DNA from 3 places in the Streptomyces sp. R33 genome. Region 3 is predicted to be linked to each of the others. Evidence: riboswitches for the same ligand, from Rfam matches in the RefSeq annotation. Region 3 holds a riboswitch; each other region holds the start of a gene.
The links. Region 3 has a riboswitch for thiamine pyrophosphate ahead of AB5J51_RS13065 (thiamine ABC transporter substrate binding subunit). Riboswitches for the same ligand answer to the same signal wherever they lie in the genome.

Region 1 (10,385 bases), 3.3 Mb from region 3:
GGCCCGGGACGCCTGGAACGCCACCCGCCGCCCCCTGCTGGAGGAGCCGCTGCGCCCCGACTGGCAGGTGCTGGGCGGCGATCCGTACCCCGCGCTGCGGGGGAGCGGCCTGCTGCGCCGCCGCCCGCCGACCCTCGCCGAGGTGGCCGGGCGCGAGCTGGGCGGGGAGCTCGGCGAGCTGCTGGCCGCCCGGGTGCGGGCGTACGGGATCGACCCCGCCACCGCGCCCGCAGCGGCGGCCGTGCTCCCGTACATGGAGCAGACCTTCGGCAGCTGGTACGTGCGCGGCGGGATGCGGGAGCTGGCCACCGCCGTGTACGAGCGCTGCCGGGAGCGGAAGGTCGCCTTCGTCCTCGACGCACCGGTACGGAAGGTCCTGGAGCGGGACGGCCGGGCGGCCGGGCTGCTGCTGGCCGACGGCACCGAGGCCGCCGCCGATCTCGTGGTCTGCGGGGTCGACCCGCGGCAGCTGGGGACCCCGCTGCCGGCCGGCGGCGCCCCGGCCCGCGGGCCGGGGGTGGCGAGCAGGCTGACCCTGCTGCTCGCGCTGCGCGGAGCCCGCCCCGCGGACGCCGTCCACCGCACCCTGGTCCACTCCCCCGGCACCCAGCTGACCGTGCTGCGCCCCGACGACCCCGCGATCCGGCCCGACGCGGACCACGAGGCCGTCACCGTGAGCGCCGTCTGCGGCCCTGGAGGCGCCTCTGCGCCCCGCGAGGAGGAGTTGCTGGACCTGGCCGCCCGGGCCGTTCCCGGGCTGCGCGAGCGGCTGCTGTGGACGCAGGCGCGTACGCCCGCGGACATCGAGGCGGCCACCGGCGCGCAGGGCGGCGCGGTGCCGCCGCCCGCCCTGGCCGGGGCCGGCGGCCGGATGCTCTACCCCGCCAACACCACGGCGCTGCCGGGGCTGTTCCTCGCGGGCGGCTGGGCGCACCCCGGCGGCGGGCTCGCGCACGCCGGGATGACCGGGGCCCTGGTGGCCGGACTCATCGTGGAGGGCGCGGAGTTCCGCGGCTCCCAGTGACACGGACGCCCCCGGGGAAGGAACCCCGGGGGCGCACGCGCTGCTTCACGGCCTCCTCGGCCTCACGGCCTCAGTAGCGGTACTGCTCGTACTCGCCGGAGCCCTGGTACGGGTACTCCTGCGGCTGTTGCTGCGGGTACGGCTGCTGCTCGTCCCCCGGGTAGGGGTGGGCGGCCCCGTCGGTGGACCGCTGCTGCGGCACCCACACCCCGCCCGGCGGGGTGTCCATGGAGTACTGCTGCTGCCCGCCCGCGCTCGCGTACGGGTCGGCGGAGTAGTCGGCGTACGGGGTGTAGTCGTACGGCTGTTGCGGGATGACGGCCCCGCCGGTGCCGATGTACGGGTCCGAGTAGGCGGCGTAGACCTGCTGTTCGCCGCCGGCCGGATAGCCCGTGGAGTAGTCGTAGCCGCCCTGGCCCGTCGGCTCGTAGGACTGCGCGTCGTAGTAGGGCGCGTACTGGTGGGCGTCCTGCTCGGCCGTGGAGAACGGCGGGGCGAACGCCGCCGTCCGCCCCGCGTCGGCGGTGGGCGCGAAGCTCTGTATCCCGTACGACCCGGTGTCCTCGGGCAGCGGCTCCGGGCTGTAGAACTCCTCGGTCGCGGCCTGGAACTGCGGCTCCGGCCGCTCCTTGCCGGACGCGTCGGGCGTGTCGGCGCCGTCGGCGTCCCCGTCCGTCCCCTCGGACCCGTACTCCAGCCCGGTCACCTGCAGCGCGGGCTCGGGGCGCGGACCGCCCGCCCGGCGGCGCCGGGTCTTCCGTACGGGCTCACCGCCCCGGCGCAGCGCCCAGCCGGCCTCGAAGCCCTTGCGGAAGGAGAGCGTCACCAGGGTCTGGCCCACGGCGAACGCGGCCGCACCGACGCCGATGACCAGCACCGAGGGCAGCACCACCCCGGCGACCACACCGAGGAACCCGGCGAACGCGAGCAGGCGCCAGCGCAGCCGGGCCTTGTACTGCATCAGGACCTCGGCAAGCAGCCACAACGCGACGAAACCGAACGCGATGTAGAGGACCGTCATTCCCATGCGTGGCACCTCTCGGTACGGCCGCCCCGCCCAGGAACAAGGGGGCCGGCCGATCAGGCCCGCTGGTGCAGGCCCAGGTTCTCGTAGATCTCGAGAGTCGCCGTGGAATTGTTCAGCGTGATGAAGTGCAGCCCCGGGACACCCTCGGACAGCAGCCGCGCGCAGAACTCCGTGGCGAACTCGATCCCAATGGAGCGTACAGCGGCTGGATCGTCCTTGACGGCGAGCATGCGCTCTTTCACGGCTGCGGGGAAGACTGCGTTGCTGAGTTGTGGCAACCGGTCGAGCTGCTTGATGCCCACAACAGGCATGACCTCGGGGATGATCGGGGTCTCGCAGCCCGCCTTCCCGGCGCTGTCGCGCAGCCGCAGATAATTCTCCGGATCGAAGAACATCTGGGTGATCGCATAGTCGGCGCCGGCGCGGCACTTGTCCACGAAGTGACGGATGTCCGTGTCCCAGTCCTCCGAGCGCGGGTGCATCTCGGGGAAGGCCGCGACGCCCACGCAGAAGTCCCCGGACTCCTTGAGCAGTCGGACGAGGTCGGCCGCGTAGTGCACGCCCTCGGGGTGCGCCAGCCAGGGGCCCATCGGGTCGCCCGGCGGGTCTCCGCGCACGGCGAGCATGTTGCGGATGCCGGCGTCGGCGAACTGGCCGATGACATTGCGCAGCTCGGCGATGGAGTGGTCGACCGCGGTGAGGTGCGCGACGGGGGTCAGGGTGGTGTCGGCGGCGATCTGCTGGGTGGCCTTGACGGTGCCGCCGCGGGTGGAGCCGCCGGCCCCGTAGGTCACGGAGACGAAGCTCGGGCCCACCGCCTCGATCCGGCGCAGCGCGTTCCAGAGGTTGCGCTCGCCCTTCTCCGTCTTGGGCGCCCAGAACTCGAAGGAGTACGACGGGCTCCCGGACGCCAGCAGGTCACGGACCGTGCGTGCACGGTCCGTACGGGTGGAAGCGGTTCCAAGGGCCATACGGGCAGGTTAGACGCGTGTTCGCGGTCACCGAAGCGGTGTCCGCCTTTTGGACACGTTTTTGGACACCTGCACGGGGGTCCTGCGACGGCTTAGGCGGAAACGCGCTCCCGGACCCGCTTGGCCAGGTCGGCGGCGGCCGCACCCGGGTCGGAGGCCTCGGTCAGGGCGCGGACGACCACGATGCGGGTGGCTCCGGCGTCGAGGACCTCGTCGAGGTTGCCCGCGTCGATGCCGCCGATGGCGAACCAGGGGCGGGGCTGCGCCAGCGAGGCCGCGTACCGGACCAGCCCGAGGCCGGGGGCGTACCGGCCGGGCTTGGTGGGGGTGGGCCAGCAGGGGCCGGTGCAGAAGTAGTCCACGCCCGGCTCGGCGACGGCGGCGTCGACCTCGGACTCGGCGTGGCAGGACCGGCCGAAGAGCACCCCGTCGCCGAGGATCGCACGGGCGGCGGGCACCGGGATGTCGCCCTGGCCCAGGTGCAGGACGTCGGAGCCGATGGCGTGGGCGACGTCGGCGCGGTCGTTCACCGCGAGGAGCCTGCCGTGCCGGCGGGCGGCCTCGGCGAAGACCTGGAGGTGCTCGAGCTCCTCGCCGGCCTCCATGCCCTTGTCCCGGAGCTGGACGATGTCCACGCCTCCGGCCAGGACCGCGTCGAGGAACTCGGGGAGGTCCCCCTGCCGCTTGCGGGCGTCCGTGCACAGGTAGAGCCGGGCATCGGACAGCTGGGCGTTCGCGGACATGGGTACCCCCCGGGGTGGAAGCGGTGCACGGGCCGTCCAGGGCCCGTGCACCGCGGATGGATCAGGCGGCCCGGATCACCGGGCCGCTCGGGTCGCTCGGGTCGCTCGGCTCAGAGGGCGAGCGCCTGAGCGCGGCGCTTCACCTCCGTGCCGCGATTCTCACTCAGCGCCTGGACGGGGGTGCCGGGCAGGGTCGGGTCGGCGGTGAAGAGCCATTCCAGCATCTCCTCGTCGGAGAAGCCGTCGTCGCGGAGCACGGTCAGCAGGCCCGCGAGGCCCTTGACGGTCTTGTCGCCGTCGATGAAGGCGGCGGGCACCTGCAGCGCGCGGTTCTCACCGCGGCGTACGGCGATCAGCTGACCTTCCTTGACCAGCTGGCGGACCCGGGTCACTTCGATGTCGAGCATCTCCGCGATGTCGGGGAGGTACAGCCAGGCGGGGACAAGGGCATCGATCTTTGCGTCAATCTCGGTCACGAGCACAAGCCTGCCACCTCGGACCGACACCCGGTACCCGAGCCGACCCGTCCGGGTCTGCGGGCCCCCTCCGCACCGTCTAGACCAGCGCCGATTTCAGCGGGGTCGCCGGGTCGGAGACCTTGGCGGGGTCCACGGGGGCGCCCGTCTCGATCAGCTTCCGGCCCTGCGCCAGGTCCCGCGGCCGACCCACCGCCAGGACCGCGACCAGCGCTCCCGCCCGGAGCCAGCACACCGACCACGCCGCCTCGGCCGGGTCCCCGCGCCACATGAGCTCGTCCGCCCCCGCATGGTGCCCCGCGTACTGCACGAAGCGCCCGAACTGCTCCGACCAGAAGTACGGCACCGGGTCGTAGACCTGCACCGGAGCCGCCGCCACGATGTTCGCCGCGACCACGCGCGGCCCCTGCAGGGCGTTGTCCCAGTGGTGCACCAGCAGCCGCGCCCCGTAGCGCCCCGACGGGAACGACGCGCAGTCGCCGACCGCGTACACCCCGGGCAGGGAGGTCCGCAGGTACTCGTCCGCGGTGACCGAGCCGTCCGGGCCGAGCGCGACCCCCGATTCCGCCAGCCACCGGGTCGCCGGCCGGGCCCCGATGCCCACGACCACCGCGCCCGCCGGCAGCTCCCGGCCGTCCGCGAGCAGGACCCGCCCGGACTCCACCGAGGCCACCTTCGCGCCGGTCAGCAGGGCGGCCCCGGCCTCCTCGTACCAGCGGGCCATGGGGGCCGCGACCTCCGCCGGCAGCGCCCCGGCCAGCACCCGGTCCGCCGCCTCGACCACGGTCACCGCGCAGCCCGCCTCGCGCGCCGCCGTGGCGAACTCGGCGCCGATCCAGCCGGCCCCGACGACCACGGTCGCCGGCGCCTGGGCCAGCACCGGGCGCAGCCGGGCCGCGTCGTCCAGGGTGCGCAGCAGGTGCACGCCCTGGACGCCCTCGGACCCGGGCAGGGTCAGTGGTTCGGCGCCGGTCGCCAGTACGAGCACCTCGTACGGGACCGGTCCCGCCTCGGTGTCCAGCTCGCGCTCGGCGGCCCGCAGCCCGGTGACCTCCACCCCGAGCCGGAGCTCGATGCCCAGCCCCTCGAAGTCCACGTCGAAGGCGGAGTCCTCGGCCTTGCCGAGCAGCACCGCCTTGGACAGCGGGGGCCGGTCGTAGGGCTGGTGGGGCTCGGCGCCCAGCAGGGTCAGGGGGCCGCTCCACCCCTGCTCCCGCAGCGCGACCGCGGTCTGCACCCCGGCCATTCCGGCGCCGACGATGACGACGCCGCTCTGTGTCTGTTCCGTCTGCTCGCTCACACCGCCCAGCCTAGCGATCTGACGCACCGTCAGGAACAGCGGCCGGGGGAACGGCCGGGGAGGCAGCCTTACCCGGCCCCGGCGCCGGGGTTAGTCTGGCCGTCGTACCTATCGCGGGAGTCCGGGCGTACCGGGCTGAGAGGGAGGCTGGACGGCCTCCGACCGTACGAACCTGATCCGGGTCATGCCGGCGAAGGGAGGGGCTGGACGCCCATGCACTCATCTCGGAAGGGATCCGCCAGGGGATCCGACGTCCTCGTCATCGGGGGCGGGATCATCGGCCTGGTCACCGCCTGGCGGGCGGCCCGGCGCGGGCTGCGGACCGCGCTCGCCGATCCGGCGCCCGGCGGCGGCGCCGCTCAGGTCGCGGCCGGCATGCTCGCCGCCGTCACGGAGCTGCACTACGGCGAGGAGACCCTGCTGGGCCTCAATCTCGCCTCCGCCGGCCGCTACCCGGAGTTCGCCGCCGAGCTGGCCGACGCCAGCGGAGGGATGGACATCGGCTACCGCGCCTGCGGCACGCTCGCCGTGGCCCTCGACGCCGACGACCGGCTCCACCTGCGCGAGCTGCACGCCCTGCAGCGGCGCTGCGGCCTGGAGTCCGAGTGGCTCACCGGCCGCGAGTGCCGCCGCCTGGAGCCGATGCTGGCCCCGGGCGTACGCGGCGGCCTGCGCGTGGACGGCGACCACCAGGTCGACCCGCGCCGGCTGGCGGCCGCGCTGCTGGCCGCCTGCGAGGGCGCCGGCGTGGAGATCCACCGGGCGGACGCCGAGCAGCTGCTCACCGCCGCCGACCGGGCCGCCGGGGCACTGCTCGACGACGGTACGGAGCTGCGCGCCGACCAGGTGGTGCTGGCCGCGGGCTCGCTCAGCGGCCGGCTGGCCGGCGTACCGGCGCAGGTGCTGCCGCCCGTACGGCCGGTCAAGGGCCAGGTGCTGCGGCTCGCGGTGCCGGCGGCGTACGCGCCGTTCCTGTCGCGGACGGTCCGGGCGGTGGTCCGCGGCAGCCACGTGTACCTGGTGCCGCGCGAGAACGGCGAGCTCGTCATCGGCGCCACCAGCGAGGAACTCGGCTGGGACACCACGGTCACCGCGGGCGGCGTGTACGAACTCCTGCGCGACGCCCATGAGTTGGTACCCGGCATCACCGAACTGCCGCTGACCGAGACCCGGGCGGGGCTGCGGCCCGGCTCCCCGGACAACGCCCCGCTGCTCGGCCCGACCGACCTGCCCGGCCTGCACCTGGCCACCGGGCACTACCGCAACGGGGTGCTGCTGACCCCGCTCACCGGCGACGTCATGGCGGAGCTGCTGACCACCGGCGTGCTCCCGGAGATCGCCCGCCCGTTCACCCCGCGCCGCTTCAGCGTCGCACGTCAGGAGTCCTACGCATGACGATCTCCGTCAACGGCGAGCCGCGCGAGGTCGCGGCCGGCACCACCCTCGACGCGGTGGTCGCCATCCTGACCGCGGCCCCCTCGGGCGTCGCGGCCGCACTCAACGAGACCGTGGTCCCGCGCGGGCAGTGGCCGCTCACGCCGGTGGGCGAGGGCGACCGGGTCGAGATCCTCACCGCCGTGCAGGGAGGCTGAGCGCGATGGCAGACGACGCTTTCGTGCTGGGCGGCCGGACCTTCTCGTCCCGCCTGATCATGGGGACGGGCGGGGCGCCGAGCCTGGACGTCCTGGAACGGGCGCTGACCGCGTCCGGTACGGAGCTCACGACGGTGGCGATGCGGCGGCTGGACCCGACGGTCCAGGGCTCGGTCCTGTCGGTGCTGACCCGGCTGGGCATCTGCGTACTCCCCAACACGGCGGGCTGCTTCACGGCGGGCGAGGCGGTGCTGACGGCGCGCCTCGCGCGGGAGGCGCTGGGCACGGACTGGATCAAGCTCGAGGTCGTGGCCGACGAGCGGACCCTGCTGCCGGACGGCCTGGAGCTGCTGGACGCCGCGGAGACGCTGGTGGACGAGGGCTTCACGGTGCTGCCGTACACCAACGACGACCCGGTGCTCGCGCGGAAGCTGGAGGACGTGGGCTGTGCGGCGATCATGCCGCTGGGGTCGCCGATCGGCTCGGGGATGGGGATCCGCAACCCGCACAACTTCGAGCTGATCGCGGAGCGGGCGGGGGTGCCGGTGATCCTGGACGCGGGGGCCGGTACGGCCTCGGACGTGGCGCTGGCGATGGAGCTGGGGTGCTCGGCGGTGATGCTGGCGTCGGCGGTGACCCGGGCGCAGTCCCCGGTCCTGATGGCGGCGGCCATGCGCGACGCGGTGTCGGCGGGCCGTCTGGCGTACCGCGCGGGCCGCATCCCGCAGCGCCGCTTCGCGGAGGCCTCGTCCCCGGCCGAGGGCCGCGCCGCCCTCGACCCGGAACGCCCGGCCTTCTGACGCTCCGCTGCGCGGGGCCTTCTCCCCGCCCCGCCCTTTCTCCGTTTCCCGGGCTCTGCCCGGACCCGGTCTTCGGCCCCGGACGGGCTGGAATTGCCGCTGCGCGGCAAGATCCGGACCCGCCGGGGCCGAGCCGCGCGAGGGGCGCGTCGAAAAGGGAGTCACGTCACAGCTGCGCTGCAACAAACCACACCCGGGACGGGACCCCGACCCGCGCTCGTAGAATCGCCGGGTGGATACGACCCTGGATGACCCCCTCGTCGGGCAGACACTCGACGGCCGCTACCGCGTCGACGCCCGCATCGCGGCCGGCGGCATGGCGACGGTCTACCGGGCCGTCGACACCCGCCTCGACCGCGTGCTCGCGCTGAAGGTGATGCACCCGGCGCTCGCCGCCGACGGCGGCTTCGTCGACCGGTTCATCCGCGAGGCCAAGTCCGTGGCCCGCCTCGCGCACCCCAACGTCGTCGCCGTCTTCGACCAGGGCACCGACGGGCCGTACACGTACCTCGCCATGGAGTACGTCTCCGGCTGCACGCTGCGCGACGTGCTCCGCGAGCGCGGCGCGCTCCAGCCCCGGGCCGCCCTCGACATCCTCGAGCCCGTCCTCGCCGCGCTCGGCGCCGCCCACCGGGCCGGGTTCGTGCACCGCGACATGAAGCCCGAGAACGTCCTGATCGGCGACGACGGCCGGGTCAAGGTGGCGGACTTCGGGCTGGTCCGGTCCGTCGACTCGGTCACCAGCACCACCGGCTCCGTCCTCGGCACCGTCTCCTACCTCGCCCCCGAGCAGATCGAGAGCGGCAGCGGCGACACCCGCGTGGACGTCTACGCCTGCGGTGTCGTCCTGTACGAGATGCTCACCGGCTCCAAGCCGCACTCCGGCGGCACCCCCGCCCAGGTGCTCTACCAGCACCTGCACGAGGACGTGCCGCCGCCGTCGGCCGCCGTCCCGGGGCTGCCGGGCGTCCTGGACCAGCTCGTCGCGTACGCCGCCGCCCGCGATCCGGAGCTGCGCCCCTCCGACGCCGCCGCCCTGCTCGGGCTGGCCCTCGACGCCCGCGCGCTGCTCGGTGACGCCGAGCTGGACGCCGTGCCGCCGCAGGCGCGTGCCGAGGCGCGCAGCGCCACCGAGGACCGCACCAGTGTGATCCCGCGGCCCGTCGCGGGACAGCCGCCCGTGAACCTCACGTCCCGGCTGGAGCTCCCGGACCGCCCGGAGCCCGCACCGGCCCGTACCGCGCCTCCGGCCTCGCGCAGGCCGCGGCGCGGCACGCTGCTCGTGATCGCCGGGGTGCTGCTCGCGCTCGGTCTGGGCACCGGGGTCTGGTACATCAACGCCGGCCAGTTCACGAAGGTCCCCAATCTGCTCGGGAAGAGCGAGGCGCAGGCCAAGTCCGACCTGTCCGCGGCCGGCCTCGGTGTGAAGCGGATCGACCGGAAGTTCAGCGACGCGTTCGACCGCGGGACGGTGATGAACTCCGACCCCTCGGGCGGCAAGCGCATCCGCGGCAACGGCGCGGTGGTGCTGACGATCTCGCGCGGCCCGGAGGTCGTCGTCGTACCGGACGTGAAGGGCAGGCCGCTGGACGACGCGAAGGCCGAGCTGACCAAGAGCGGTCTGGCTCCCGGCCTGGTCACGCAGGCGTTCAGCCAGGACGTCGCGCAGGGATCGGTGATCTCCACCGATCCGACGGGCGGGCAGAAGCGGTCGCCCGACACGGCGGTCGCGATCGTGGTCAGCAAGGGCCGGCCGGTGCAGGTGCCGAACGTGGCCGGACGCCCCCTCGACCAGGCGCGGGCCGCCCTCCAGGACGCCGGCCTCAAGGTCGAGACGGCCGCGGACCAGGTCAATTCGCCGTTCCCTGCCGGTACGGTCGCCAACCAGTCGATCGGCGCCGGAGCGCAGGCCGCGACGGGTGACACGGTGACGCTCACCGTGTCCAAGGGCCCGCGGCAGATCCCGGTGCCGAACGTGACCGGCCAGGAGGCGGACGTGGCCCGCAGGACGCTGGAGGCGGCCGGTTTCAAGGTGAAGGTGGAGCGGCCCTTCCTGTCCTTCAGCAACACGGTGGACGCCCAGTCGGTGCCGGGCGGCCAGAACGCCCCCGAGGGCAGCACGATCGTCCTACGGACCAAGGGGCTGTAGCGGTAGTGGACCAGAGCGTCATGGACGGGGCCGTGCGCAATCCCGTGGGCGGACACGTCCCCGTCGCCGGCGGGCTCGCCTCGGTGGGGCTGACGTACGCGCGGGAGATGGGTGCCGAGGCCGTCCAGGTCTTCGTGGCCAATCCCCGCGGCTGGGCCACCCCGGTGGGGAACCCGGCGCAGGACGAGTTGTTCCGGGCCGGGTGCGCGGCCGGGTCGATCCCGGCGTATGTGCACGCGCCGTACCTGATCAACTTCGGCTCGCACACGGAGGCGACCGTGGAGAGGTCGGTGGAGTCACTGC
Region 2 (10,385 bases), 1.6 Mb from region 3:
CTGCCAGCGCGCCAACGTCTCTGGCGCCAAAGCTACGTCCACGTCGTCGTCTCCTTCGGTGCGCCGTGGTCACTGCCGCAGTTTGCGTGGCATGCCCTACCCAATACGGGATGAAGCAGGCACGCTTGTGAACGCGTTCACATTCACAAGCATTATGTCGTACCGCTTCCGGCGCCTTTCAGGGGGGTCCCCTCTAGCCAACACTTTCAACAGATTGTTGAATGCCGCTCATGAGGATTCGTATCTCCTGGCCCGCAGGCCAGCTCACGGCAACCCTTGACGAGACCCCGACCAGCAAGGCGCTGGCCGAGGCCCTTCCGATCTCCGCGTCCGCCCACACCTGGGGCGAGGAGGTCTACTTCGACACCGGCGTCTCCGTGGCGCTCGAGCACGACGCCCGGCAGGTCGTCGACCCGGGCACGGTCGCGTTCTGGACCGAGGGCGACGCCCTCGCGCTCCCCTACGGCCCCACGCCCATCTCGCGCGGAGGCGAGAGCCGCCTGGCGAGCCCGTGCAACGTGCTCGGCTCGTTCGAGGGCGACCCCCGCCTGCTGTCCACCGTCCGCGACGGCGACCCGATCCGCGTGGAACTCGCGTAGCCCCTGCGAACCGGCGTGGCGCCTGCGAACCCGCGGAGCCCCTGAGGGCTACAGCTCCTTGAAGAACGCCTCCGCCGTGTGCAGGAAGATGTCGTTCGCCTCGGGCTCACCGATCGTGACCCGCAGGCCCTCGCCCGCGAAGGGCCGGACCACCACACCGGCCTTCTCGCAGGCCGCCGCGAACTCGGCGGTCCGCTCCCCCAGGCGCATCCACACGAAGTTCGCCTGCGTCTCCGGCACCACGGTCCAGCCCTGGCCGAGCAGCGTCTTGTAGACCCGCGCACGCTCTCCCACCAGCGCCCCGACCCGGCCCATCAGCTCGTCCTCGGCACGCAGCGAGGCGACCGCCGCGTCCTGGGCGAGCTGGCTGACACCGAAGGGCACCGCCGTCTTGCGCAGCGCCGCCGCCACCGGCTCGTGCGCCACAGCGAAGCCGACGCGCAGGCCGGCCAGCCCGTACGCCTTGGAGAACGTACGCAGCACGCAGACGTTCGGGCGGCTCCGGTAGAGCTCGATGCCGTCCGGCACCTCGACGTCGCGGACGAACTCGTGGTAGGCCTCGTCCAGCACCACCAGGATGTCCGAGGGCACCCGGTCCAGGAACCGCACCAGCTCGTCACGGCGCACGGCGGTGCCGGTGGGGTTGTTGGGGTTGCAGACGAAGATCAGCCGGGTCCGCTCGGTGATCGCGTCGAACATCGCGTCGAGGTCGTGCACGTCCCCGTCCGTCAGCGGGACCTGCACGGCCGTGGCACCCGAGATCTGCGTGACGATCGGGTAGGCCTCGAAGGACCGCCAGGCGTAGATGACCTCGTCGCCCGGGCCGGCCGTCGACTGGACCAGCTGCTGGGCCACGCCCACGGACCCCGTACCGGTGGCGATGTGCTCGACCGGCACCCCGAACCGCTCGGCGAGCTCGTTCACCAGGGCCGTGCAGGCCAGGTCGGGGTAGCGGTTGAACTGTCCTGCGGCTGCGACCGCGGTCTCCAGCACCCCGGACAGCGGCGGGTACGGGTTCTCGTTCGAGGACAGCTTGTACGCGACGGGCCCGCCCGCGGCAGCGGGCTTCCCGGGCTTGTAGGTGGGAATGCCGTCCAGCTCGGCGCGCAGCTTCGGGCTCTTCTCGCTCACCGCAGGTCCTCCTCGACCGTCCCGTACGACGTCGCCGTCGACTCAATACTGCTCACCTTATGAGGATTCCGCTCTTCCGAAAATGGCGGCGCCGGGATTGCGGGGGAGCGCACGCATATATGCACACGCCGGTGGCCCACGCCGTGGCGCGCATCCCTCGTACAGGTGAGTTGAGACCGGCCCGAGACCACACCGCTTTGGCATGCCCGTACCCGACGACAAACGCCCCGCTCACTCTCCGCGCTCAAATGCCTTTAATTCCAAGGTCATTGGGGGTGGCGAACCATGCAGAATCGTTCCTGTCAACGCGTGCATATGCACCCGGACCACCCACCCCGCCGAGCCCTACTATCGGCTCGCCATGACAGCAGCAGGGAAGCATCAGGTGAGCCGGACCGAGACCACCCGGCGGGCCGCCGGCCGACAGGGCCGGGCCGGCATCAGGGACGTGGCCGCCGCAGCGGGCGTCTCGATCACAACCGTCTCCGACGCGCTCAATGGCAAGGGGCGGCTGCCGGACGCCACCCGCCGCCACGTTCGCGAGGTCGCCGACCGGCTGGGCTACCGCCCCTCCGCCGCGGCCCGCACCCTCCGTACCGGCAAGTCGGGCCTCATCGGTCTGACCGTGACGACGTACGGGGATGAACCTTTCACCTTCACCGAATTCGCCTACTTCGCCGAGATGGCCAGGGCCGCCACTTCCGCCGCGCTCGCCCGCGGCTACGCCCTCGTCATCCTCCCCGCCACCTCCCGACACGACGTGTGGTCCAACGTGGCCCTCGACGGCACCGTCGTCATCGACCCCTCCGACCACGACCCCGTCGTCACCGAACTGGTCCGCCAAGGCCTCCCAGTCGTCTCCGACGGCCGTCCGGCCGGCTCCCTCCCCGTCACCGCCTGGGTCGACAACGACCACGAGGCCGCCGTACTCAACCTGCTCGACCACCTCGCCGCCGCCGGAGCCCGCCGTATCGGGCTGCTGACCGGCACCACCACCGACACCTACACCCGGCTCTCCACCACCGCCTACCTCAGTTGGTGCGAGCGCGTCGGCCAGGACCCCGTCTACGAGTCCTACCCCGCCCACGACCCGTGCGCGGGCGCCGTCGCCGCGGACCGGCTGCTCGCCCGGCCCGACCGGCCCGACGCCGTCTACGGGCTGTTCGACCCCAACGGGACCGACCTGCTCGCCGCCGCCCGGCGCTACGGCCTGCGCGTCCCCGAGGACCTGCTGCTCGTCTGCTGCAGCGAGTCCACCGTGTACGCCAACACCGAACCGCCCATCACCACCCTCTCCCTCAAACCGCGCCGGATCGGCACCGCCGTCGTGCAGCTGCTCATCGACGCCATCGAGGGGGTCGGCACCGGGCGCCCGGTCGAACAGGTCGTCCCGACCGAGCTGATCGTCCGCACCTCCTCGCAGCGCAGGCAGCCCCGTACGACCGTCAGTCCGCCCCGGTCACCGGCCAAGGACTGACCGCCACACCGCGAAACCGGCGGGGCTGACGGCCCCGCCGAGGATTTCAGCAACACCCATTTCGGGAGAAAGCGGCAGGAACTATTGGTTCCGCCCAGGATTCACCACCCCTGGTGCGTCACAGAGCGCGAGCCGCATTCCTATGATGGGCGCACGACATCACGGACCCTCCGCCCCGGAGGTCAGGAGGGTCCGCAGGTGTACGGCAGCGCGACGGTGGTGGAGGGGTCGATGACTCAGGGGGCCGGTCAGGGACCCGCGATGCGGACGGAGACGCTGCGGGACTTCCGAGTTCCGGTCACCGAGCCCGCCCCGTACGGCGTGGCCGGCGGGCTTCCCGACGAAGCCCCCGTGTACGGCGAGTACCCCGCGTACTACGGGGAGGGCGCACCCGTGCCCCCGGCGCCGCCCCTGGGCCAGGCGCCCGCCGCGGGCGTTCCGGCCGACGAGGACGACCTCGACGAGGGCTACACCCCCACGCACCGCGATCTGCCGATCATCGGCCGCGGCGGACCGGGTGACACCGTCCAGGTCGTGTACGTTCCCCAGGAGTCCCCGGCCGCGGGCCCCGGGCCGCTGTACGTCGTCGGCGACGTCCACGGCTACCTGGACGAGCTCGTCACCGAACTCCAGGCGCAGGGCCTCATCGACGCCGAGCGCCGCTGGTCTGCCGGCAACGCACGCATCTGGTTCCTCGGCGACTTCACCGACCGCGGGCCCGACGGGATCGGCGTCATCGACCTCGTGATGCGCCTCTCCGCCGAGGCCGCCGCATCCGGCGGCTACTGCAAGGCGCTCATGGGCAACCACGAACTGCTCCTCATCGGCGCCAAGCGGTTCGGCGACACCCCCGTCGCCTCGGGCGCCGGCACCGCCACCTTCCAGGCCGCCTGGCTCCTCAACGGCGGCCAGCGCACCGACATGGAGCGCCTGGAGGACGTGCACCTGCAGTGGATGTCACGGCTGGACGCGGCCGTGCTGGAGGACGGGCACCTGCTGCTGCACTCCGACACCACCGCGTACCTCGACTACGGCGACTCCATCGAGGACGTCAACGACACCATCCACGAGCTGCTCAACCGCAACGACGCCGACATCACCTGGGACCTCTTCCGCAAGTTCACCAAGCGGTTCGCCTTCCGCGACGAGGAGACCGGCCCCCAGGCCGTACGCGACCTCCTCGACACCTACGGCGGCGGCCGGGTCGTGCACGGGCACAGCCCGATCCCGTACCTGCTGGGCGAGGTGGGCACCGAGGACGGCGACGAGTCCCGCGGCCCGGAGGCCGTGACCGGACCGCACGTGTATGCGGACGGACTCGCGATCGCCATGGACGGCGGGGTCACGATGGCGGGCAAACTGCTGGTCGTGCAACTCCCGCTGAGCGACTGAGGGTTATCAGAAGGGGGGTAATTTCAGGAAAGCCCCTGTCACGGCGTGGCATGGGCGCTCTACCATCGCCCTATCCGTAGCAGGCTCTCCTCCGTTTGTGCCGGCGCCCGGGTCTACGCGGGCAAACCGGTCCCCACGGAGCATCGGGGGATGCACATGAACAGCGCTCCGCACCTGCTGACCGAAGACCGACCCGAGTTCGATCGGCTCCTCGACGAGGCGCTGCGTACCGCACACGAACGGCCCGAGCTCGCCGCGCTCGGCGAACGGCTGAACGCCGAACAACTGCGCACGATGGCCGTCGGGGCCAGCGCGCTGCTGACGGCCGCGGCCGCGGCCGAGTACGACCACTACGTGAAACTCCGCGGCGAACGGCGCGACGAGGCCCTGTCCACCCCCGGATCGGCGGGTGCGGACAGGAGTGCCGGGCAGGACGAGGGCGACGACGGCGCCGGGGTCAGCGCCGTGGTCGCGGTGCTCGCGCCGGTCCTGGCGGGCACCGCGATGCTGATCTTCCTGCTGGTGGGGTACACCCTGAAGGCGATCGAGCCCGAACCCGCCTTCGCCGACACGATGCTGACGGCGGGTTGGCTCTTCGGCGCACTGACCGTGGTCTCGCTGCTGTTCGCGGTGATCGGGCTGCTGGTGACGGCCGTCCGCAACCGCGCGACGGAGGTCGTGGCCGAGGACGGTGCGATACCCGACGAGCTTGCGCAGGCCCGCGAGGCCTGGCGGCACGCCCTGCTGGAGCGGGGCATCCTGCCGTTCCTGCGGGACGCGCTGGCCGATCCGAGCGCGGGGCCCGTGTATCCGGCCCCCCGCACGCCGAAGGCCGGGCGCATCCCCAACTTGGGATACTCCCGGCCCGACTTCACCAGCCCGGGATCCGCTTCACAGGGACCCCGGCCCGGCTACTCGCCTCCGGACTTCACCGGCCCCGACTTCGGCGGCCCGGAGACCGAGACGTCCTGACGGCCCAGGTGGGCAGTCCGTCCCTGTTTCACGTGAAACATCGCGCTGTACGGCTACTGGCCCGCCGACCGGTCCCCCGGGGCGCGCCGCCGCTGCGCGGTGTCGGTCAAAGCCGTCGGGCGCCACACGCCGTCCGGGTGGTAGAGGTTCGTCCCCGGCGGCACGATCTCGTCGATCCGGTCGAGTGCCGCGTCGTCGAGGACCAGTCCGGCACCCTTGACCAGCGAGTTCAGCTGGTCCATGGTCCGCGGGCCGATGATCACCGAGGTGACTGCGGGATGCGCGACCGGGAAGGCGACCGCCAGCTCGGGCAGCGTGCAGCCGATGCCGTCGGCGAGCTCGAGGAGCTGTTCCACGGCCTCCAGCTTCGCCACGTTGCCGGGGATCGCCGGGTCGAAGCGCGCCGGCGTCAGCGCCGCCCTCCCCGAGCTCATGTCGACGGGCCCGCCGAGCCGGTACTTTCCGGACAGGAAGCCGGAGGCGAGCGGACTCCAGGTCAGTACGCCCATCCCGTACCGCCGGGCGACCGGCAGGACGGAGGCTTCCACCCCGCGCGCGAGGATCGAGTACGGGGGCTGCTCCGTCCGGAACCGCGGAAGAGCCCGCCGCTCGGCGACGTGATGCGCCTCGACGATCTCCTCGGCGGGGAAGGTGGAGCAGCCGAAGGCACGGATCTTGCCCGCCCGCACCAGGTCTCCGAGGACCGAGAGGGTCTCCTCGACGTCCGTCGAGTGGTCGGGCCGGTGCACCTGGTAGAGGTCGATCCAATCGGTGTCCAGCCGCCGCAAACTGTCCTCGACGGCCTGCACGATCCACCGCCGCGAGTTCCCTCTGCGGTTGCGTCCCTCCCCCATCTGAAAGTGGACCTTGGTGGCGAGCACGACGTCATCGCGCCGCCCCTTCAGCGCCTTGCCGACGATCTCCTCGGACTCCCCTGCGGAGTACATGTCCGCGGTGTCGACGAAGTTGATGCCCTGATCGAGCGCGGCATGGATGATCCGGGCGCACTCGTCGTGGTCCGGGTTCCCCACCGATCCGAACATCATCGTGCCGAGGCAGTGCGCGCTGACCTCTATGCCGGTCCCGCCCAGACTGCGATATCTCATGGTCATGGGGCCGCACTGTAGGAGTTGGAGTGCACTCCAGCGCAAGCAATTCCGTTCCGGGGACGCTGCTCTGGGGAGTCCCCTCCTCCTCCCCGGAGCAGCGCCACCACGGCGGTCGGGTCAGTCCGCCAGCGGGAGGTAGACCCGGTTGCCGCTCGCCGCGAACTCGGCGGACTTCTCCGCCATGCCCGCCTCGATCTCATCGGCCTTCAGGTCTCCGCCGTGCTCACGGCGGATGTCCTGGGAGATCTTCATCGAGCAGAACTTCGGACCGCACATGGAGCAGAAGTGCGCGGTCTTGGCCGGCTCGGCGGGGAGCGTCTCGTCGTGGAACTCACGGGCCGTGTCCGGGTCGAGGGCCAGGTTGAACTGGTCCTCCCAGCGGAACTCGAACCGCGCGTCCGACAGGGCGTCGTCCCACTCCTGGGCGCCCGGGTGGCCCTTGGCCAGGTCCGCCGCGTGGGCGGCGATCTTGTACGTGATGACGCCGGTCTTCACGTCGTCACGGTTGGGCAGGCCCAGGTGCTCCTTCGGCGTGACGTAGCAGAGCATCGCGGTGCCCCACCAGGCGATCATCGCGGCGCCGATGCCCGAGGTGATGTGGTCGTACGCCGGGGCGACGTCCGTGGTCAGCGGGCCGAGCGTGTAGAACGGCGCCTCCTCGCAGATCTCCTGCTGGAGGTCGATGTTCTCCTTGATCTTGTGCATCGGGACGTGGCCCGGGCCCTCGATCATGGTCTGCACGTTGTGCCGCTTGGCGATCGTGTTCAGCTCGCCCAGCGTCTTCAGCTCCGCGAACTGCGCCGCGTCGTTGGCGTCCGCGATGGAGCCGGGGCGCAGGCCGTCGCCCAGCGAGTACGTGACGTCGTACGTCGCGAGGATCTCGCAGAGCTCCTCGAAGTTCGTGTAGAGGAAGTTCTCCTTGTGGTGCGCCAGGCACCACGCGGCCATGATGGAGCCGCCGCGCGAGACGATGCCGGTCTTGCGGCGGGCGGTCAGGGGCACGTAGGGCAGCAGCACGCCGGCGTGGACCGTCATGTAGTCGACGCCCTGCTCGGCCTGCTCGATGACCGTGTCCTTGTAGATCTCCCAGGTCAGGTCCTCGGCGCGGCCGTCGACCTTCTCGAGCGCCTGGTACAGCGGCACGGTGCCGATCGGCACGGGGGAGTTGCGCAGCACCCACTCGCGGGTGGTGTGGATGTTGCGGCCGGTCGAGAGGTCCATGACCGTGTCGGCGCCCCACTTGGTCGCCCAGGTCATCTTGTCGACCTCCTCCTCGATGGAGGAGGTGACAGCGGAGTTGCCGATGTTGGCGTTGACCTTCACCAGGAACCGCTTGCCGATGATCATCGGCTCGATCTCCGGGTGGTTCACGTTCGCGGGAAGCACCGCGCGACCTGCGGCGATCTCCTCGCGGACGACCTCGGGGGAGACGTTCTCGCGGATCGCGACGTACTCCATCTCCGGGGTGATCTCACCGCGGCGGGCGTACGCGAGCTGCGTGACGGCAGCGCCGCCACGGCCCCGGCGGGGCTGGCGGGGGCGGCCCGGGAAGACCGCGTCGAGGTTCTTCAGGCCACCGCGCGGCGAGGTGTGCTTGATGCCGTCGTCCTCGGGGCGCACGGGACGGCCCGCGTACTCCTCGGTGTCGCCGCGGCTGATGATCCAGTTCTCGCGCAGCGGCGGCAGGCCGCGCCGCACGTCGGTCTCGATCTGCGGGTCGGTGTACGGCCCCGACGTGTCGTAGAGCGTCACGTCCTTGCCGTTGGTGAGGTGGACCTGGCGGACCGGCACCCGGATGTCGGGCCGGGAGCCCGCCACGTAGCCCTTGTGCCAGCCCGGCTGGCGCTCGGTCTGGCCGTCGGCGTCCTGGCTGACGGCAGGCGTGCGTGCGTCCTGAATGGTCATGAGACCTGATCTCCCTACGCCGGCATTACCCGGTAACAGGTTCGGCGGTCGACGCAGCCTCTTCCCGTACGCATGTGTACTGCGCGTACGGTGATCAGCGCCCTCTCAGCCCGGTGCTCCGAGCTCCCGCGTTGTGCAAAGGTGCCCCCACGCTAGCGTCATCTGTGGCGTGCTGAACAGTGGGCCCCCTCAACTCTTGCGATGATCTGCCGGTGACGTCCTCGCCGCAGACTCCCCCCAAGCACCCCGAGCCCACGGGTCACACCGACCACGCCCACGCGGCCGCCGGGCACGACCACGGCCCTTCCGAGGGCCACTCCCATGGTCATTCCCACAGCCACGGGCCGGCGGCGCCCGTCTCGAAGCACCTGCGCAAGGTCATCGCGGCCGTACTGATCCCCTTCGCCGTCGCCGTCTTCGCCGGCATGGTGGTGCTCTGGCCGGGCGGCGCTCCCGCCCACGAGCGCTCCGGGGTGGGGTTCGACCGGCAGACCCAGCAGGGCCGGGTCGTCGCGCTCGAACAGGTCGACTGCAAATCCGTGAACGCCTCGCAGGTGCCGCCCACCGGCAACGTCTCCACCCCGGAGGGCCGCGAGGCCCAGGCCGCGCAGACCGGCGAGTGCAAGAAGGCCACCATCGAGGTCGGCACCGGATCCGACAAGGGCCGCACCTTCTTCGAGATCGTCCAGCCGGGCGCTCCACGGCAGTTGGAGAACGGCCAGGAGGTGGTCGTCGCATACGCGCCGGACGCGCCCCGGGATCTCCAGTACTCCGTGATCGACGTGAACCGCAAGCTGCCGTTGGCGGTGCTGGCCGGGCTCTTCGCCGTGGCGGTGGTCGTCGTCGGCCGGATGCGTGGCGTGTTCGCGCTGGTCGCGCTGGTCGTCAGCTTCGGCGTGCTGACGCTCTTCATCCTCCCGGCGATCCTGCAGGGCTCGAACCCGCTGCTCGTTGCCGTCATCGGCGCCAGCGCCATCATGCTCATCGCGCTGTACATGTGCCACGGACTGAGCGCCCGTACCTCCGTCGCCGTCCTGGGCACGCTCGTCTCGCTGCTGCTGATCGGGCTGCTGGGCTCGGTGTTCGTCGACTGGGCGTTCCTGAGCGGCAACACCGACGACAACACCGGCCTGATCCACGGGCTCTACCCGGACATCGACATGAGCGGCCTGCTGCTTGCAGGCGTGATCATCGGATCTCTGGGGGTGCTCGACGATGTGACGGTCACCCAGACCTCGGCGGTCTGGGAACTCCACCAGGCCGACCCGGCGATGGGGTCCCGCTCCCTGTACCGTGCGGCCATCCGGATCGGCCGCGACCACATCGCATCGGTGGTCAACACCCTGGTACTGGCTTACGCGGGCGCGGCGCTGCCCCTGCTGCTGCTGTTCTCGATCGCGAACAGCAGCATGGGTTCGGTGGCCAACAGCGAGCTGGTCGCGGAGGAGATCGTACGGACACTCGTCGGGTCCATCGGCCTGGTGGCCTCGGTCCCGGTGACAACGGCGCTTGCCGCGCTGGTGGTTTCTGCCGACCGACCGGGATCCCCGGCCGGAGCGGCGGCCCCTGGGCCGGTCCGCCGGGGCCGGGGACGGCGGCGCAAGCGCTGAGAAGACCCGGGTGGCTCGGGGGCCCGGGGCGGCTCGGCTTGTCCGGTCCGGTCAGCCCGCGTTCTGCTCGTTCTGCCGCGACTCGGCCAGGATCCTGTCCAGCGCCTCGTCGAGGTTGCCCTCGAAGTCGCCGAGGTTGCGCTCCTGACCGAGCGGAACAAGCCGGTCGGTGCGGTCGAGGAACGCCACG
Region 3 (10,385 bases):
CGAGCTGTTCGCGGGGCTGTCCGACGGTTACGAGGGCACTCCTGACGCCCAGTCGTACGCCTGGTTCCAGGAGACCAAGGCGGACGGCGACGTCTTCTCCTCGATGCTGCGCTCCGTCCACGACGACGCGATCTCCGACGCCCTCGACGAACACCTCGCCGGCGCCCGGGTGGTGGGCGTCATGGGCGGCCACGCGATGGCCCGCGGCGGTCTGGACTACCAGGGCGCGGCCGAACTCGGCCGGGAGCTGACCCGGTCCGGGCTGACGGTTGCCACCGGCGGCGGCCCCGGCGCGATGGAGGCGGCCAACCTCGGCGCCTACCTGGCCCCGGCCCCCGACCACGCCCTTGCGGAGGCCCTCGAGATCCTGGCCAAGGCCCCGTCCTTCGCGCCCTCCGTGTCCGACTGGGCGCAGGCGGCGTTCGCCGTACGGGACCGCTGGCCCGCGGGCGGCGACTCGGTGGGGATCCCGACCTGGTTCTACGGGCACGAGCCGCCGAACGCCTTCGCCGGCCACATCGCCAAGTACTTCGCGAACGCCACCCGGGAGGACGGGCTGCTCGCCCGCTCCACCGCGGGCGTCGTCTTCCTGCCGGGCGCCGCGGGCACCCTGCAGGAGATATTCGACAACGCCACGCCGAACTACTACGGGTCGCGGGGCGAGCCGACCCCGATGGTGCTGATCGGGCGTACGCACTGGACCGAGCACCTGCCGGCCTGGCCGCTGCTCCGGGCGCTGGCGCGCGGCCGTGCGATGGAGTCCCGGATCGCGCTGGTCGACTCGGTGGCCGAGGTCCCCGCCGTACTCGCTTCGATGAAGTGAGTGACGGGCCGAGGCAACTTCCCGGCCCGATCGCACGTCTGCCATAGGTAATCAAAGTGCAAAACCCTGCCAGACGTGAACGGAGCCCTCGGTGCTCATAGGCCTGCTGACCGCGATCGCGGCATCCATCTGCTACGGCACGGGATCCGTCCTGCAAGCCGTCGGCTCGCGCCGGGCGGCCCGGATGTCCCCGGCCGCCGCCGGGGTGACCGCGCACGGCGGCCCGAACCTCTCGTCCACCGCGAAGGCAGCGATGACGTGGGAGTTCATCGTCGGCACCATCCTGGACTTCGTCGGCTTCGGGCTGGGCGCGCTCGCCGCCCGGCTGCTGCCCCTGTTCCTCTCCCAGACGGTGATCAGCGCCAACCTGGTCATCACCGCGGTCCTCAGCGTGAAGATGCTGGGCATCCGGCTGACCCGGAAGGAATGGACCTCGATCGGGGTCGTCTGCGCGGCGCTGGTGCTGCTGGCGACGGCGGCGGGCCACGAGGGCGGCCACCACGCCCCGATGTCCACGCACTGGTGGCTGTTCGCCGTGACCCTGCTGATCATCGCGGGCGGCACGGTGGCCGTACGCCTCCTGGGCGCCCGGGCCGCGATCCTGGCGGGCCTGCTGTCGGGCCTCGCCTTCGGCGCGCTCGGCGTCGGCGTCCGGATCCTCGACGGGATCGACCCGTTCGACCTGGGCAAGCTGCTCGCCGACCCGGCCCTCTACGCCATCCTGCTGGCCGGCGTGGGCGGCATGTACCTGCACACGGTCGCCCTCCAGATCGGCTCGGTGAACGGCGCGACGGCCGCGCTCGTCGTCGGCGAAACCGTCCTGCCGGGTGCCATCGGCGTCCTGTGGCTGGGCGACGCATCGCGGCCGGGCCTGGCCTGGCTGGCGGCCCTCGGCTTCGTGCTGGCCGTCACGGGCGCGGTGGCCGTCGCCTGGTACGGCAACCACGACGGCGCAGAACCCCCCGCCGCACCCGGATCCGAACCCGAATCCAGCCCCGCCGAATCCAGCCCCGCCGGCGTCTGAGGCGCGAAGGCCCGGGGGACGAGCCCCGCGCAGCGGCTACGCAGCCGGCAGCACGACCACCTCGGCCGGGGCGAAGGACACCGCAACCCGGTCCCCCATGGCCGGGGCCCCGGCCAGCCCGCACTCCGCCTCCAGCTCCGGCCCGGCCTCCGGCCGCAGCCGCAGCGCCACGTGCGTCCCGCGGAACGTCCGCGCGAGCACCTCACACCGCAGCCCCGCCGCCGCCAGCACCACGCCCGCCGGCCGGATCAGGATCCGCCGCTCGCCCTCCGGGGACCCGGCCGGCACCAGGACCTTGCCCCACGCCGTCATCGCGGCCTCTCCCGACACCACCGCCGGCACCACGTTCTCGAACCCGAGGAACCGCGCCACGAACTCCGAGGCCGGCCGCTGCCACACCTCCAGCGGGGTCCCGGCCTGCGCGATCCGCCCGTCCCGCATCACCACCACCCGGTCGGCCAGGGCGAAGGCCTCCCCCTGGTCGTGGGTGACGGCCAGCACCGTGGTCCCGAGCCGGGAGAACAGCCCCCGCAGCTCCACGACCAGCCGCTCGCGCAGCCCCCGGTCGAGCTGCCCCAGCGGTTCGTCCAGCATCAGCAGCCGCGGTGAGGGGGCCAGCGCCCTGGCGAGGGCGACCCGCTGCTGCTCACCACCCGACAGGGAGGACACGGACCGGCCCTGGGCCCCGGGCAGTCCGACCAGCTCCAGCAGTTCCGCGACCCGGCCCTCGCAGGCCCCCCGGCCGGAGCCCCGCATGCGCAGCCCGAACGCGACGTTCCCGCCCACGTCCCGGTGCGGGAACAGCTGGTGGTCCTGGAACATCAGGCCCACCCCGCGCCGGTGCACGGGCACCCGCTCCTGGTCCGCACCGCCGAGCAGGACCCGCCCGGCGGATACCGGCTGGAGCCCGGCGACGACCCGCAGCAGTGTGGATTTGCCGCTCCCGCTCGGCCCGAGCACGCACACGATCTCGTGCTCGGCGACCGCGAGGTCCACGGAGTCCAGTGCATCGAAGACGGCGCGCTCGCCGAAGCGGACCGAGACCCCGGCCAGTTCGAGCAACGTCATCAGAACTCTCCCGAGGTCTTGTCGGGGCGCAGCCGCTCCAGCACCAGCAGGGAGACCGCGCACACCAGCATCAGAATCGTGCTCAGGGCCATCGCCTGCCCGTAGTTGAGCTCACCGGCCCGCCCCAGCAGCCGCGCCACGGCCACCGGCAGCGTCGGACGGTCCGGCCGCGCGATGAAGACGGTCGCCCCGAACTCCCCCAGCGAGATGGCGAAGGCGAACCCGGCCGCGATCAGCAGCGCCCGCCGCACCAGCGGCAGGTCCACCTCCCGCCAGGCCCTCAGCGGGGACGCCCCGAGCACCGCGGCGGCCTCCCGCAGCCGTGCGTCCACCGCGCGCAGCACCGGCAGCATGGTCCGTACGACGAACGGGACGCCCACCAGCGCCTGGGCCAGCGGCACCAGGATCCACGAGGTCCGCAGATCCAGCGGCGGCTCGTCCAGGGTGATCAGGAAGCCGAAGCCGACCGTCACCGCCGACACCCCCAGCGGAAGCATCAACAGCGCATCGAACCCGCGCACGAACCGCCCCCCGCGCCGGGTCAGTGCCGCGGCCGCGAGCCCCCCGATCAGCAGGGCGATGGCGGTGGCGGCGAGCGCGTACTGCAGGGAGTTCCAGATCGCCTCCAGCGGTGGCACGAGGAACGTTCCGCCGCCGGCGCCCGCGTCCTGGAGCGCCCGGTAGAAGCCGAACCCGTACCCGCCGGGGGCGTCGAAGGACCGCTCCACCAGCACCAGCAGCGGGGCCACGATCAGCAGCGCCACCGTCACCAGCACCCCGCCGAGCAGGGCGCGCTGCCCCGGTCCGCTCGGCCGGTGTGCGGTCCGCGCCGGGTCCACCAGCCGCAGGGCGGTCTCCCGCCGGCGCACGGTCCAGGCGTGGACGGCGAGGATCAGGCCGACCGCCACGAACTGCACCATCGTGAGGACGGCGGCCGTCGGCAGGTCCAGCAGCTGCGCGGTCTGCCGGTAGACCTCCACCTCGAGGGTGGCGTACGAGGGCCCGCCCAGGATCTGCACGACGCCGAAGGAGGTGAAGGTGAAGAGGAACACCATCAGCGAGGCGGCGGCCACGGCCGGTCCGAGCGCGGGCAGCGTCACCCGCCGCCAGGCGGCGAACCGTCCGGCGCCCAGCACGCGGGCGGCCTCCTCCTGGCGCGGGTCGAGCTGCGCCCAGAGTCCGCCGACCGTCCGTACGACGACGGCGTAGTTGAAGAAGACGTGGGCGAGCAGGATCGCCCACACGGTGGTGTCCAGCCGGACGCCCCACAGCTCGTCGAGCAGTCCGCCGCGCCCGACCAGCGCCAGGAAGGCCGTGCCGACCACCACGGTCGGCAGCACGAACGGGACCGTGACCACCGCCCGCAGCAGTTGTTTGCCGGGGAACTCGAAGCGCGCGAAGACGTACGCGCCGGGGAGTGCGATCAGGAGCGTGAGCGCCGTGGACGCGCACGCCTGCCAGGTGGTGAACCAGAGCACGTCGGCGATGTCGGGCCGGGTCAGCACCTCGCCGATCCGGCCGAACTGCCAGCCGTCCTCGGTCTTGATCCCGCGGCCGACGATCGCGGCGACGGGGTAGGCGAAGAACAGCCCGAAGAAGGCGAGCGGTACGGCCATCAGGGCGAGCCTGACGGCCGTACCGCGTACGCCCTCCTTCGCGGGAGTGCTTTCGCGTGCGCTCTGGCGTCCTACTTCACGACGAGCGAGGACCATGTCTTGACCCACTGCTCACGGTTCTTGGCGATGGTCTCCGGAGCGACGTTCTCGGGCTTCTCGATGACCACGCCGTGCTTCGTGAACAGCTCCGGCAGCTTCGCGTCCTTGACCACCGGGTTCACGAACATCTGCAGCGGCATGTCCTCCTGGAACTTCTTGCTCACGAGGAAGTCGAGGAGCGCCTTGCCGCCCTCCTCGTTCTTCGCGCCCTTGAGCAGGCCCGCGAACTCGACCTGGCGGAAGCAGGTGCCGGTGGAGACGCCCGTGGGGGCCTCGGCCGGCTGCGGCTCGCCGTACAGGACCTCGACCGGCGGGCTGGAGGCGTAGGAGACGACCAGCGGGCGGTCGCCCTTGGCCTTCTTGCCGCCCGCGGAGCCCGAGAAGCGCTCGTTGTAGGCCTGCTCCCAGCCGTCGACGACCTCGACGCCGTTGGCCTTGAGCTTGGTCCAGTAGTCCTTCCACCCTTCCTCGCCGTACTTGCCGACGGAGGCGAGGAGGAAGCCGAGGCCAGGCGAGGAGGTCGCCGCGTTCTCGGTGACCAGCAGGTTCTTGTACTCCGGCTTGATCAGGTCGTCCAGCGTCTGCGGCGGGGCGAGCTTCTTGTCGGCGAAGTACGCCTTGTCGTAGTTGACGCAGATGTCGCCGGAGTCGATCGGGGTGACCCGGTGCTCCTTGTCGAGCACGTACTCGGGCTTCACGTCGGCCAGGCCCTTGGCCTCGTACGGCGTGAAGATCCCGTTGTCGAGGGCGCGCGAGAGGAGCGTGTTGTCGACACCGAAGAAGACGTCGCCGCGCGGGGAGCCCTTGGTGAGGATCTCCTGGTTGAGTGCGGCGCCCGCGTCCCCGGACTTCAGGACCTTGACGGTGTAGCCGCTCTGCTGCTCGAACTCCTTCAGGACCGTGTCGGTCACGTTGAAGGAGTCGTGGGAGACGAGCGTGACCGTCTTGGGCTTCGGCGACCCGCTCGCGCCGCCCTCGGACTTGTCCTTGGCGTCGCCGCCGCCGCAGGCGCTGAGCGTGGCGACGCCGAGCGCGGCCGCGAGCGCTGCGCCCGCGAACTTCTTGGTGGTGCTCACTGGTGATTCCTCCTGGGATGACCAGGAGAAGACGCGGCCCTGCCCGGCGCTCAGTGCGAGCGGTCGCCGGGCAGGGCGCAACAGCTTGAGTGATGACCGAACTTCCTACCCCGAATGACCGGGGCGAGGTTCAGAGGGTCTGCGGATGACGGTTACCGCACTCTCAGCGCTGTGGCGCTCCCCTGTCGGAATATGCAATTGGTTCGGCCACAGGGTACCCCGTGGCCGAACCGGGGCGGAGGAAACCGCAGGCTAGCGCTCCGAGGCCGCCAGCTGGCCGCAGGCTCCGTCGATCTCCTGGCCGCGGGTGTCGCGGACGGTCACCGGCACGCCGTGGCGGGCGATGGCCTCCACGAAGGCCTTCTCGTCCTCGGGACGCGAGGCCGTCCACTTCGAGCCCGGCGTCGGGTTCAGCGGGATCAGGTTGACGTGGACACGCTTGCCCTTGAGCAGCCGGCCGAGGAGGTCGCCGCGCCAGGCCTGGTCGTTGATGTCGCGGATCAGCGCGTACTCGATGGAGATCCGGCGGCCCGACTTCTCCGCGTACTGCCAGGCCGCGTCGAGTACCTCGCGGACCTTCCAGCGGGTGTTCACGGGGACGAGGGTGTCGCGCAGCTCGTCGTCCGGCGCGTGCAGCGAGACCGCGAGGCGGCACTTGAAGCCCTCGTCGGCGAACCGCAGCATCGCCGGGACCAGGCCGACGGTGGAGACGGTGATGCCGCGCTGCGACAGGCCCAGGCCGTCGGGCTCGGGGTCGGTGAGGCGGCGGATCGCGCCGACGACCCGCTTGTAGTTCGCCAGCGGCTCGCCCATGCCCATGAAGACGATGTTGGACAGCCGGGCCGGGCCGCCGGGGACCTCGCCGTCGCGCAGCGCGCGCATGCCGTCGACGATCTGGTGGACGATCTCGGCGGTGGACAGGTTGCGGTCCAGGCCCGCCTGGCCGGTGGCGCAGAACGGGCAGTTCATACCGCAGCCGGCCTGCGAGGAGATGCACATGGTGACCCGGTCGGGGTAGCGCATCAGCACGGACTCGACGAGCGTGCCGTCGTGCAGCTTCCACAGGGTCTTGCGGGTGGTGTCGTCGTCGCACGAGATGTGCCGGATGACGTTCATCAGCTCGGGCAGCAGCTCCTGCTGGAGCTTCTCGCGGGAGCCCGCCGGGATGTCGGTCCACTCGGCCGGGTCGTGCGCGTACCGGGCGAAGTAGTGCTGCGAGAGCTGCTTGGCCCGGAAGGGCTTCTCACCGATCGCGGCGACCGCCTCGCGCCGCTCCTCGGGCGTGAGGTCGGCGAGATGCCGGGGCGGCTTCTTGGCTCCGCGAGGGGCGACGAAGGTGAGCTCTCCCGGGACGGGGCGGGCCATGGCAGGTACTCCTCGTAAGACGAAAGGCGCGCCGCAGAAGCAGCGCGCCTTTCAAGAGTAACCGCCCGGACCCACCCAAAGCCTTCGGACGTACGTCGCCCCCGCTCAGCGGGGTCCCCCCGGTGAACCGCCCGCCGGCCGGAACCCGCGGGAGCCCGGTTTCAGCCGGTGCCGACGAAGGCCGCCAGCAGCAGCCACACCACCGGGGCGGTCGGCAGCAGGGAGTCGAGCCGGTCCATGATGCCGCCGTGGCCCGGCAGCAGCGTGCCCATGTCCTTGATGCCCAGGTCCCGCTTGATCATCGACTCGCCGAGGTCGCCCAGCGTGGCGCTGACCGCGACGGCGAGACCGAGCAGCAGGCCCTGCCACCAGGCACCCCCGTCGATCAGGAACTCCATGCACAGCGCGCCGGCCCCCATCGCGAAGGCCACCGCCCCGAACAGCCCCTCGCGGGTCTTGCCTGGGCTGATGCGCGGCGCCAGCTTGTGCTTGCCGAAGCGCCAGCCCACCGCATAGGCCCCGGTGTCGCTGACCACGGTCAGCAGCAGGAACGTGACCACGCGCTCCGGACCGTCGTCGGCGGTGAGCAGCATCGCGACGAAGGTGGCCAGGAAGGGCACGTAGAACGCCGCGAAGACGCCCGCGGTGACGTCCTTGAGGTAGTCCTCGGGCGGTTCGGTCATCCGCCAGACCAGGACCGCCAGCGCGGTCAGGGCCATGGCCACCCAGGCGCCCTCGGCCCCGCGGACGTATCCGGCGATGACCATGGCGGCGCCGCCGACCGCGAGCGGGACGAGCGGCGCCTTGATGCCCTTCTTCTCCTGGAGCCGGGAGGTGAGCTCCCACAGGCCCACGACGACCGCGACGACGATGACGCCGACGAAGACCGCCTTCACGATGAACAGCGAAGCGAAGATCACCGCACCGAGGCCGACACCGACCCCTATGGCGGCACGCAGGTCTCGCCCCGCCCGCTTCTTCTGCGGCGGGGGCGAGGCGTCCTGCGGTGCCTGCGAGGGCGGAGGCGGGGGGCTGGGCATGGGCTCCTGCGGCGGCGTCTCGGCGCGGAACGGGGGGCCGCCGTCGGCGGCGGCCCCCCGATCGCGTGCTTCCCGGTCGTCGAAGTCACGGCCGGCGGCATCGGGCACGATGGGCATGGGCCGAGTGTGCGGGCCCACCAGCGCATCGTATGCGGGACCCGCCGGAACCTGCTCCGTGGCCCAGGGAGAGTCGTTCATCAGACCTCGAGGAGCTCGGCTTCCTTGTGCTTGAGCAGCTCGTCGACCTGCGCGACGTACTTCGCGGTGGTGTCGTCGAGCTCCTTCTCCGCGCGGCGCACCTCGTCCTCGCCGGACTCCTTGTCCTTGACGAGCTTGTCGAGGGCGTCCTTCGCCTTGCGGCGGATGGAGCGGATCGAGACCTTGGAGTCCTCGGCCTTGGTACGGGCGACCTTGATGTACTCCTTGCGGCGGTCCTGCGTCAGCTCGGGGAAGGTCACCCGGATGATATTGCCGTCGTTGCTGGGGTTGACGCCCAGGTCGGAGTCGCGGATGGCCTGCTCGATGTTGCGCAGGGCGCTCTTGTCGAACGGGGTCACGATCGCCATGCGCGGCTCGGGCACCGAGAAGGACGCGAGCTGGTTGATGGGCGTGATGGCGCCGTAGTAGTCGGCCACGATCTTGTTGAACATCGCCGGGTGCGCACGACCGGTGCGGATCGCGGCGAAGTCTTCCTTGGCGACGACGACGGCCTTCTCCATCTTCTCCTCGGCCTCGAGGAGGATTTCTTCGATCACCACGTGCTCCTGCATGTCAGATTTGGATGGTTCAGGCGGGCGGGGCGGGCTCGGCCCAGTGGGGCCGGGCCCGGCGTCGGGACGCTCAGGCCCGGGTGCCCTGGTCGCTCACGAGCGTGCCGATCTTCTCACCCTTGACGGCGCGGGCGATATTGCCCTCGGCGAGCAGCTCGAAGACCAGGATCGGCAGCTTGTTGTCACGGCACAGCGTGATGGCGGTGGCGTCGGCGACCTTGAGGTCGCGGGAGAGCACCTCGCTGTACTCCAGCGCGTCGAACTTCACCGCGTCGGGGTTCTTCTTGGGGTCGGAGTCGTAGACGCCGTCGACGCCGTTCTTGCCCATGAGCAGGGCCTCGGCGTCGATCTCCAGGGCACGCTGGGCGGCCGTGGTGTCGGTGGAGAAGTACGGCATGCCCATGCCGGCGCCGAAGATGACGACGCGGCCCTTCTCCAGGTGGCGTACGGCGCGCAGCGGGATGTACGGCTCCGCGACCTGGCCCATGGTGATGGCGGTCTGCACGCGCGAGTCGATGCCTTCCTTCTCCAGGAAGTCCTGGAGGGCGAGGCAGTTCATGACGGTGCCGAGCATGCCCATGTAGTCGGACCGCGCACGGTCCATGCCCCGCTGCTGCAGTTCGGCGCCGCGGAAGAAGTTTCCGCCGCCGATCACGACGGCGATCTCCGCGCCGTCACGGACCACCGCGGCGATTTCGCGCGCGATGGCATGGACGACGTCGGGGTCGACGCCCAGTCCTCCACCACCGGAGAAGGCTTCGCCCGACAGCTTCAGCATGAAGCGGCGGCCCTTCTTGTCGTGGTCGCTCTTGTCGTCGGAAGCGGTGTGGGGGTCCACGCCCTGATTCATGGAGATCTCCTCGTGCACATACGAAGAAGGCCATTGCCGGTGGGTCCTCGCGGTTCCCTCTACGGCAATGGCCTCCTCGTCAGATCTGCGGTCGTTCCGCGCGCGGGCGGACGACTGCTTCAGACCCTACCGGGGTCCGGTGTCCGTCGTGTACGGACGGACTCAGATGCCGACCTTGATGCGCGAGAAGCGCTTCAGGGTGACACCGGCCTCGTCCAGGACCTTCTGGACGGACTTCTTGTTGTCCAGCGCGTACGGCTGGCCGAGGAGGGTGGCCTCCTTGAAGAAGCCGTTGACGCGACCCTCGACGATCTTGGCGATGGCAGCCTCGGGCTTGCCCTCCGCGCGGGTGACCTCTTCGGCGATGCGGCGCTCGGACTCGACCTTGTCGGCCGGGACGTCCTCGGCGGAGAGCCACTGCGGGGCGAACGCGGCGATGTGCTGCGCGACGCCGCGGGCGACCTCGGCGTTCTCCTTGTCGAGCTCGACCAGGACGCCGATCTGGAACGGCAGGTCGGGCATGGTGCGGTGCATGTACGCCGTGACGTAACCGCCGGCGAACTGCGCGAAGCGGTCCAGGACGATCTTCTCGCCGAGGTTCGCGTTCGCCTCGTCCACGAAGGCGGTGACGGTCTTGCCGGGCTCGATCTCGGA

Region 1: another riboswitch for thiamine pyrophosphate. It lies ahead of thiO (glycine oxidase ThiO); the one in region 3 lies ahead of AB5J51_RS13065 (thiamine ABC transporter substrate binding subunit).
Region 2: another riboswitch for thiamine pyrophosphate. It lies ahead of thiC (phosphomethylpyrimidine synthase ThiC); the one in region 3 lies ahead of AB5J51_RS13065 (thiamine ABC transporter substrate binding subunit).

What each region holds. Positions count from the first base shown of each region.
Region 1 covers NZ_CP165727.1:6,173,119-6,183,503, reverse strand. Annotated here, with positions in the region: gene AB5J51_RS28460 (NAD(P)/FAD-dependent oxidoreductase) at 1-1,024, shown strand, start outside; gene AB5J51_RS28455 (hypothetical protein) at 1,095-2,051, opposite strand; gene metF (methylenetetrahydrofolate reductase [NAD(P)H]) at 2,105-3,022, opposite strand; gene thiE (thiamine phosphate synthase) at 3,115-3,765, opposite strand; gene AB5J51_RS28440 (Rv2175c family DNA-binding protein) at 3,876-4,241, opposite strand; gene AB5J51_RS28435 (NAD(P)/FAD-dependent oxidoreductase) at 4,321-5,541, opposite strand; TPP riboswitch at 5,645-5,757, shown strand; gene thiO (glycine oxidase ThiO) at 5,755-6,936, shown strand; gene thiS (sulfur carrier protein ThiS) at 6,933-7,133, shown strand; gene AB5J51_RS28420 (thiazole synthase) at 7,139-7,933, shown strand; gene pknB (Stk1 family PASTA domain-containing Ser/Thr kinase) at 8,166-10,082, shown strand; gene AB5J51_RS28410 (deoxyribonuclease IV) at 10,103-10,385, shown strand, end outside.
Region 2 covers NZ_CP165727.1:4,552,343-4,562,727, reverse strand. Annotated here, with positions in the region: gene AB5J51_RS20855 (cytochrome ubiquinol oxidase subunit I) at 1-42, opposite strand, end outside; gene AB5J51_RS20850 (cyclophilin-like fold protein) at 231-599, shown strand; gene hisC (histidinol-phosphate transaminase) at 648-1,730, opposite strand; gene AB5J51_RS20840 (LacI family DNA-binding transcriptional regulator) at 2,092-3,207, shown strand; gene AB5J51_RS20835 (metallophosphoesterase) at 3,424-4,599, shown strand; gene AB5J51_RS20830 (hypothetical protein) at 4,750-5,571, shown strand; gene AB5J51_RS20825 (aldo/keto reductase) at 5,625-6,677, opposite strand; gene thiC (phosphomethylpyrimidine synthase ThiC) at 6,798-8,585, opposite strand; TPP riboswitch at 8,580-8,725, opposite strand; gene AB5J51_RS20815 (YibE/F family protein) at 8,798-10,195, shown strand; gene AB5J51_RS20810 (SsgA family sporulation/cell division regulator) at 10,247-10,385, opposite strand, start outside.
Region 3 covers NZ_CP165727.1:2,911,233-2,921,617, forward strand. Annotated here, with positions in the region: gene AB5J51_RS13045 (LOG family protein) at 1-823, shown strand, start outside; gene AB5J51_RS13050 (hypothetical protein) at 915-1,847, shown strand; gene AB5J51_RS13055 (ABC transporter ATP-binding protein) at 1,884-2,915, opposite strand; gene AB5J51_RS13060 (iron ABC transporter permease) at 2,915-4,531, opposite strand; gene AB5J51_RS13065 (thiamine ABC transporter substrate binding subunit) at 4,603-5,706, opposite strand; TPP riboswitch at 5,791-5,900, opposite strand; gene rlmN (23S rRNA (adenine(2503)-C(2))-methyltransferase RlmN) at 5,959-7,071, opposite strand; gene AB5J51_RS13075 (phosphatidate cytidylyltransferase) at 7,233-8,309, opposite strand; gene frr (ribosome recycling factor) at 8,309-8,866, opposite strand; gene pyrH (UMP kinase) at 8,952-9,731, opposite strand; gene tsf (translation elongation factor Ts) at 9,894-10,385, opposite strand, start outside.